2 regions of the Micromonospora sp. WMMD708 genome follow, and region 2 is predicted to be linked to the other one. Evidence: riboswitches for the same ligand, from Rfam matches in the RefSeq annotation. Region 2 holds a riboswitch; the other holds the start of a gene.

Region 1 (3,400 bases), 3.1 Mb from region 2:
TCGACCGCCGCCGGGGCGGCCGGCGGGGGTGCGGCGGGTGGGGTCGGGTGTGGGCCGGTTCGGCGTCGGCCGGCGGGGGGCGACCCGTGGCGCGGGGGGTGGGGTATTGTCGCGCGGCGGGATCTTCCCAGAAACAAAGAATTTATCGATTTAAGTGCTTCGATGCCTCATCATGGGTGGGAAGTAATCCCTTCCATGGAGGTTCCCATGAACGTCTCTCGGCTCGGCGGGCCGACCCTGTCCCTGTACCGCATGGTCATCGGCCTGCTGTTCATGCTGCACGGCCTGTCGTCGGTCTTCGGGTTGTTCGGCGGCAACCCGGTGACCGGCAAGGCTGTCCCGCTCGGCACCTGGCCGGGCTGGTGGGCCGCGCTGATCCAGCTGGTCTGTGGCGCGCTGGTGCTTGCCGGTCTCTTCACCCGGCCCGCGGCGCTGCTCGCGTCCGGCTCGATGGCGTACGCCTACTTCGTGGTGCACCAGCCGGAGGGCCTGCTGCCACTGCGCAACGGCGGTGAGCTGTCCGCGCTGTTCTGCTGGTCGTTCCTGCTGATCGCGGTCCTCGGCCCGGGTGCCTGGGCGCTCGACACGCTGCTCGGCCGCCGGCGCTCCGACGCCCCGGCGACGCCGGCCTCCGAGCCCGCCTCGGTGCCGGTCTGACATACCGACCCGCGTCGCCGGGCCGTCCCGGCGACGCGGCCGGTCAGGGGTTGTAGGGGGCGTCGGTGTGGCTCACCTCGGCGAGGGTGCTGCCGGTGAGCTTGTAGACCGAGGTGCGCTTGATGTCCAGCTCGGCCATGCCCCGGTTGGGGCTGCGGGTCAACCAGACCACGGTGGCCCGCCGCCCGGCCACGCTCACCGACACGACCGGGGTCCGGTCGCCGAGGTCGGTCAGCGCCCGGAACACCGGCAGGCCGCCGTTGTTGCGCCACACCGCGACGGTGTAGAAGGTGCCGCTGCCCCCGGAATTGAGCGCGACCACACCGACCGCGTCGTCCGCGCCGTCACCGTCGAGGTCGCCGATGCCGCAGGGCTTCTGGAGCGTCACGGTGGCGCCGTCCTCGCCCGACCACTGCCCCTCGGTCAACGGCAGGTAGTCCGGATAGCCGTTGTAGGGCGTCTTGCTGCTGCCGAGCTTGGCACCCGCCAGATGGGCGCAGGTCAGCGGGGCCTTGACCGTCGGTGCCGGGGGGGTGGTGGCGACCGCCGGGGCGGTGGTGGGGGTGCTCTTCTTCTGCTGGGTCGGCTCGACCCCGGTGGGCGTCGGCTCGGCCGTGGCCGCGTTCAGCACAGAGGCGGTGGAGGGCTCGGTGGACGGGCCGACCGTGGGCGCCGCCCCGTCCGTCGTGCCCTGCTCACCCCCGCACGCGGTGAGCAGGCAGACCAGGGCGAGGCTGGTGAGGCTCAACGGTATCCGTCGCATTGCCGGGGGTCCTCTCTCGACATCAGATGACCCGCACCGTACTTATCGATGGCAATGCCGGTCATCGGCTCCATGGCCCGCCAGGGTCGGCCTGTCGGAGCGCGGTCAGGGGCCGACCGGGGGGTCGCGTACGGGTTTCTCCACCCGGTGCTCACGGACGTGTTGAGCTGGAAACTTCCCCGAAACATCGGTGCCGACCGGGGTGTCCGGTCGGTGCCCGGCGGCGGGGTGGCCGACGCCATGGTTCACACCGTGGGAAGCGGGCTGGGCGATGGCCGCGAAGCTGCCTAGACTCGGTCCCACAACTGCATACCTCATCCAGAGGGGCTGAGGGATACGGCCCGACGACGCCCCGGCAACCACCCCGCGCGCTCATCGCTGAGCGTCCGGCGGGGCAGGTGCCAATTCCGTCCCCGCCGCAGGGTGCGATGCGGGGAAAGATGAGAGGAATCGACATGACGTCGACGCTCGCCGCCCCCGGTATCGACACCGCCGCCAGCCCCGCCCGCGCCCTGGTCTGCCGCGCCTGCTCCGCCCGCTACCCGCTCGCCGCGCAGCATGCCTGTTACGAGTGTTTCGGCCCGCTGGAGGTCGACTACGACGCCGCCGCGCTGGCGCGCGTCACCCGCGAGCAGATCGAGGCCGGCCCGCAGAACATCTGGCGGTACGCCGCCCTCCTGCCCGCCGGTCAGGACCCGGCCACCCGGGTCACCCTGGACCCGGGGCTGACCCCGCTGGTGGCGGCGCCCCACCTCGCCGCCGAGCTGGGCATCAGCGCGCCGCTGTGGGTCAAGGACGACAGCGCCAACCCGACCCACTCGTTCAAGGACCGGGTGGTCTCGGTGGCGCTCACCGCCGCGAAGGCGCTCGGCTTCGAGCGGTTCGCCTGCGCCTCGACCGGCAACCTGGCCAACTCGGTGGCCGCCCACGCGGCCCGCGCCGGCGCCCCCTCGGTGGTCTTCATCCCGGGCGACCTGGAGCAGGGCAAGGTGATCACCACCGCCGTCTACGGTGGCGACCTGGTCGCCATCGACGGCTCGTACGACGACGTGAACCGGCTCTGCGGCGAGCTGGTGGAGACCGACGAGTTCGAGGACACCGCCTTCGTCAACGTCAACGTCCGGCCCTACTACGCCGAGGGGTCCAAGACCCTCGGGTACGAGGTGGCCGAGCAGCTCGGCTGGCGCATCCCGGCCCAGGTGGTCATCCCGATGGCCTCCGGCGAACTGCTCACCAAGATCGACAAGGCGTTCACCGAGCTGGTCGAGATCGGCCTGGTCGAGGCCCCGGCCGGGGGCTGGCGGGTGTTCGGTGCCCAGTCGGCCGGCTGCAACCCGATCGCCGCCGCCCTGCACGCCGACACCGACACCATCACCCCGGTCCGGCCGACCGGCATCGCCAAGTCCCTCAACATCGGCGACCCCGCCGCCGGCCTGTACGCCCTGGAGGCCGTGCGGCGTACCGGCGGCTGGATGGAGTACGTCGACGACGACGAGATCCGCGCCGGCATCCGGCTGCTGGCCCGTACCACGGGCGTCTTCGCCGAGACGGCCGGCGGGGTGACCGTGGCGGTACTGCGCAAGCTCGTCGAGTCCGGCCGGCTCGACCCGACCGCGGAGACTGTCGTCTTCAACACCGGGGAAGGACTGAAGACCATCGACGCGGTCGCCGGTCAGGTGGGCCCCACCCACCGGATCAAGCCGTCCCTGCGGGCCGCCCGCGACGCCGGTCTCCTCTCCTGACACGTGCGCGCCCCCGGTCCGTGCAGGGTGGTCGACCCATCGGGGCGCAGGTTGCGGTGTCAGCCGGCCGGGATACCGCCTCTTCGGTCCCACTGTGTCGATCATGGGCGCAGGACGGCCCGAGTGGATCTCTGGGTGACCGGGTTTTCGCGGTGGGTGGTGAAAACCCGCCGGGGAGGACTTGACGGCAGGAACCGGGCGGCGGAAGATGCTCCGTGCGGGAGGGCTTTCGCCGGAG
Region 2 (3,400 bases):
GTGCGATCCGTTTGCTGGTCCGCACCAGCGTGTGGTGATCCATGTCGAGCATTGTCGGGCCGGTGGGGGGCCCGCTCCACCGGTTATCCGGTGCCGTGCCCGCCCGTCGCCGCCGGGTCAGCCGGCGACGCGCAGCGCCTCGGCGAGGGTGGTGGGCCGGCGGCCGAGCAGCTTCTCCAGGTGCTCCACCGGCACGTACAACGCCCCGTGGGCGATGCCCCGGTCGGCGTCGGCCAGGGTGGCGGCGTAGGGCTCGGGCAGCCCGGCGGAGACGAGCAGTTCGGTGTACGCCGGCACCGGCAGGTCGGTGTAGCTTACGTCGCGTCCACTCTGGCGGGACACCTCGGCGGCCAACTCGGTCATGGTGAACGCCTCACCGCCCAGTTCGTAGACCTGACCGGCGTGTCCGTCGGTGGTGAGCACCTCGGCGGCGGCCTCGGCGTAGTCGGCCCGGGTGGCGGCGCTGACCCGGCCGTCGCCGGCCGACCCGGCGACCCCGTGGGCCAGGTAGCCGGGCAGCTGACCTGTGTAGTTCTCCAGGTACCAGCTGTTGCGCAGCAGCACGTACGGCAGCCCGGAGGCGCGCAGTTCCTCCTCGGTGGCCCGGTGTTCGGTGGCCAGCAGCAGGTCGGAGGTGTCGGCGTGGGCGATGCTGGTGTAGACGACCAGACCGACGCCGGCCTGTCGGGCGGCCTCGATCACGTTGTGGTGCTGGGGCACCCGCTGGCCGACCTCACTGCCGGAGACGAACATCAGCTTCTCGGCGTCGGCGAAGGCGGCGCGCAGCGACTCGGGGTCGGTGTAGTCGGCCGCCCGCACCACGACGCCCCGGTCGGCGAGGTCGGCGAGCCGGTCCACGGAGCGGCCGAGGGCCACGATCTGCCCGGCGGGTACGCCCCGGCGCAGCAGGGATTCGACGATCAGGCGGCCCAGCTGGCCGGTGGCCCCGGTGACGACGACGGACATGGCGCTCTCCTTCGGGTGGCGTTCTCTTGTCGTACTGGCCAACACGCAGGTGGGAGCCGATACTTCCCGGCAGAGAGTAGGCACCTTGAAGTTTGTGACGCACTGATGGAGAGTAAGCTGATGCGACCCGACCCGTTCCAGCGCGACTGCGGCAGCCGGCAGGTCATCGACCGGATCGGCGACCGGTGGAGCGTGCTGGTCGTGCTCGCCCTCGCCGGCGGCGGACGCCGCTACGGCGAACTGGCCGGGCACATCGACGGGATCAGCCAGAAGATGCTCACCCAGACCCTGCGCGGGCTGGAACGCGACGGCCTGGTCACCCGCACCGTGCACGCCAGCGTCCCGCCCCGGGTCGACTACGCCCTCACCGACCTGGGCCGCAGCCTGCTCGACCTGGTCTCCGGCCTGGAAGCCTGGGCCACCACCCACCTGGCCGAGGTGCAGGCGGCCCGGGTCCGCTACGACGCCGAGGTGGTGCGCCGCCCGCCGGCCACCACGCGGGCCGCCCGACGGTAAGGGGCGGACGTGAGGGCCGTCATAACGGGTGGACGACCGGCGGGGCGCTGCTGCTAGATTTCGGGCAGGTCATGAGCGCCAGCGTCAAGCCCCGGCTCGCTGGCCGGCAACCCTCCGCCACGGTGGGGTGCTCCGGGTGAGGACCAGGCACCGGTGAACGACCCGGTGCAAGCGTGGCCTGGTCACCCCAGGTCGACACCGATCAGGGAGAAGCCGTGTCGTACCAACCACCCGCCCCACCCGGTGGCGGCGTCACCGCCGTGACCCGACCCGGCGTACGGTCCGTCGGCGTCCGGCTGGTCAGGCGGCGGCATGTCGACCTCATGCGGGTGCACAGCGACTCCTGTCGCCGCCGCTAGTCGAACCCCTCTTCCCGTGACACCTCGAGCGGGATGCCCGGTGGGCATCCCGTCGGCGGCGCGCGTCCGCCGCCGCCCGACCACCTCCGGAGACACCCGTGCGATTCCTTCCTGCCCTGCCCGCCCCCCGACTGCCCCGCGCCGCGTGGAAGCGGGTCGCCGCGCTCGGCGTCGCCGCCCTGCTCGCCGGCACCGCGCTGACCGCCTGCGGCGGCGGCTCCGAGCCGGCCGACAACCCGTACGGCCTGCTCCAACCCGGTGTGCTGCGCGCCGGCACGCTCACCGACGCCCCACCGAACGTCTACCTCAAGGACGGCAGGTTCACCGGCTTCGACAACGACCTGCTCGTCGCCGTCGCCGGCAAGGTCGGGCTGAAGGTCGAGTTCGTCGGCACCGACTTCTCGGCGCTGCTCTCCCAGGTCAACAACCGCAAGTTCGACGTCGGCAGTTCCTCGATCACCGTCACCGAGGCGCGGAAGAAGACCGTCGACTTCGGCAACGGCTACGACTTCGGCTACTTCGGCCTGGACGTGCCGGCCGGCTCCCCGCTCACCGGCTTCGACCAGCTCGCGGGCAAGCGGGTGGTGGTCGTGCAGGGCACCGTGCAGGACGACTACGCCACCTCGCGCAAGCTCGACCCGGTGCGGGTGCCCGACTACAACGGGGCGATCAACCAGCTCAAGGCCGGTACCGCCGACGCCTGGATCGCCCCCGCCGAGATCGGCGAGAAGTCCGCCGCCGACAGCAACGGCAAGATCACGGTGGCGGCCACCGAACTGAGCCCGGCCCCCACCGCGTACGCCGTCGCCAAGGGCAACGACGCCCTACGCGAGGCGCTGGACAAGGGCCTCGACGAGGTGATCGCCGACGGCACCTGGACCCGCCTCCAGGAGCAGTACTACCCGGGTCGGCCGATCCCGGAAGGCTTCACCCCCGGCAGCGGCGACGTCACCGCCCCGGGCGCGGCGACGCCGTCGGCGTCGGCCACCTCCTGACGGTACGACCAGACCAGCGAGCGGGGCGGTGGGAGAAACACGATGGATCCGTTGAGCACCCTGTGGGAGACCTTCTTCGACTGGGACTCCATGCGCGAGGCGCTGCCCGAGATGCTGACCGTCGGGCTGCCCAACACGCTGATCCTGGCGGTCTCCGCCGCCCTGCTCGGCTCGGTGCTGGGCATGGCGCTGGCCGTGGCGGGCATCTCCCGTACCCGCTGGCTGCGGGGGCCGGCCCGGGTCTACACCGACGTGTTCCGGGGTCTGCCGGCCGCCGCCACCATCCTGCTGATCGGCGTCGGCCTGGCCCCGCTCGGCATGCAGGTGTGGGGCCCCAACCCGTACCCGCTGGGCATCCTGGCGCTGTCGCTGATCGCCGCGGCGTACATCGGGGAGATCTTCCGCTCCGGCATCCAGAGCGTCGAGGCGGCGCAGCTGGAGGGGGCCCGAGCGCTCGGGTTCTCCTGGGGTGAGGCGATGCGCCTGGTCATCGTCCCGCAGGGGATACGCCGGGTGCTGCCGGCCTGGGTGAACCAGCTGATCGCGCTGATCAAGGACTCCAGC

Evidence for each region. Region 2 has a riboswitch for S-adenosylmethionine ahead of ACN260_RS15030 (ABC transporter substrate-binding protein). Riboswitches for the same ligand answer to the same signal wherever they lie in the genome.
Region 1: linked by a shared signal. The riboswitch ahead of thrC (threonine synthase) and the one ahead of ACN260_RS15030 (ABC transporter substrate-binding protein) in region 2 are both predicted to bind S-adenosylmethionine.

What each region holds. Positions count from the first base shown of each region.
Region 1 is NZ_CP186060.1:318,949-322,348, forward strand. It holds gene ACN260_RS01425 (DoxX family protein) at 208-657, shown strand; gene ACN260_RS01430 (hypothetical protein) at 701-1,420, opposite strand; SAM riboswitch class I at 1,732-1,867, shown strand; gene thrC (threonine synthase) at 1,876-3,162, shown strand.
Region 2 is NZ_CP186060.1:3,416,912-3,420,311, forward strand. It holds gene ACN260_RS15010 (RNA 2'-phosphotransferase) at 1-43, opposite strand, end outside; gene ACN260_RS15015 (SDR family oxidoreductase) at 118-966, opposite strand; gene ACN260_RS15020 (winged helix-turn-helix transcriptional regulator) at 1,087-1,482, shown strand; SAM riboswitch class IV at 1,550-1,662, shown strand; gene ACN260_RS15025 (hypothetical protein) at 1,665-1,817, opposite strand; gene ACN260_RS15030 (ABC transporter substrate-binding protein) at 1,940-2,836, shown strand; gene ACN260_RS15035 (amino acid ABC transporter permease) at 2,879-3,400, shown strand, end outside.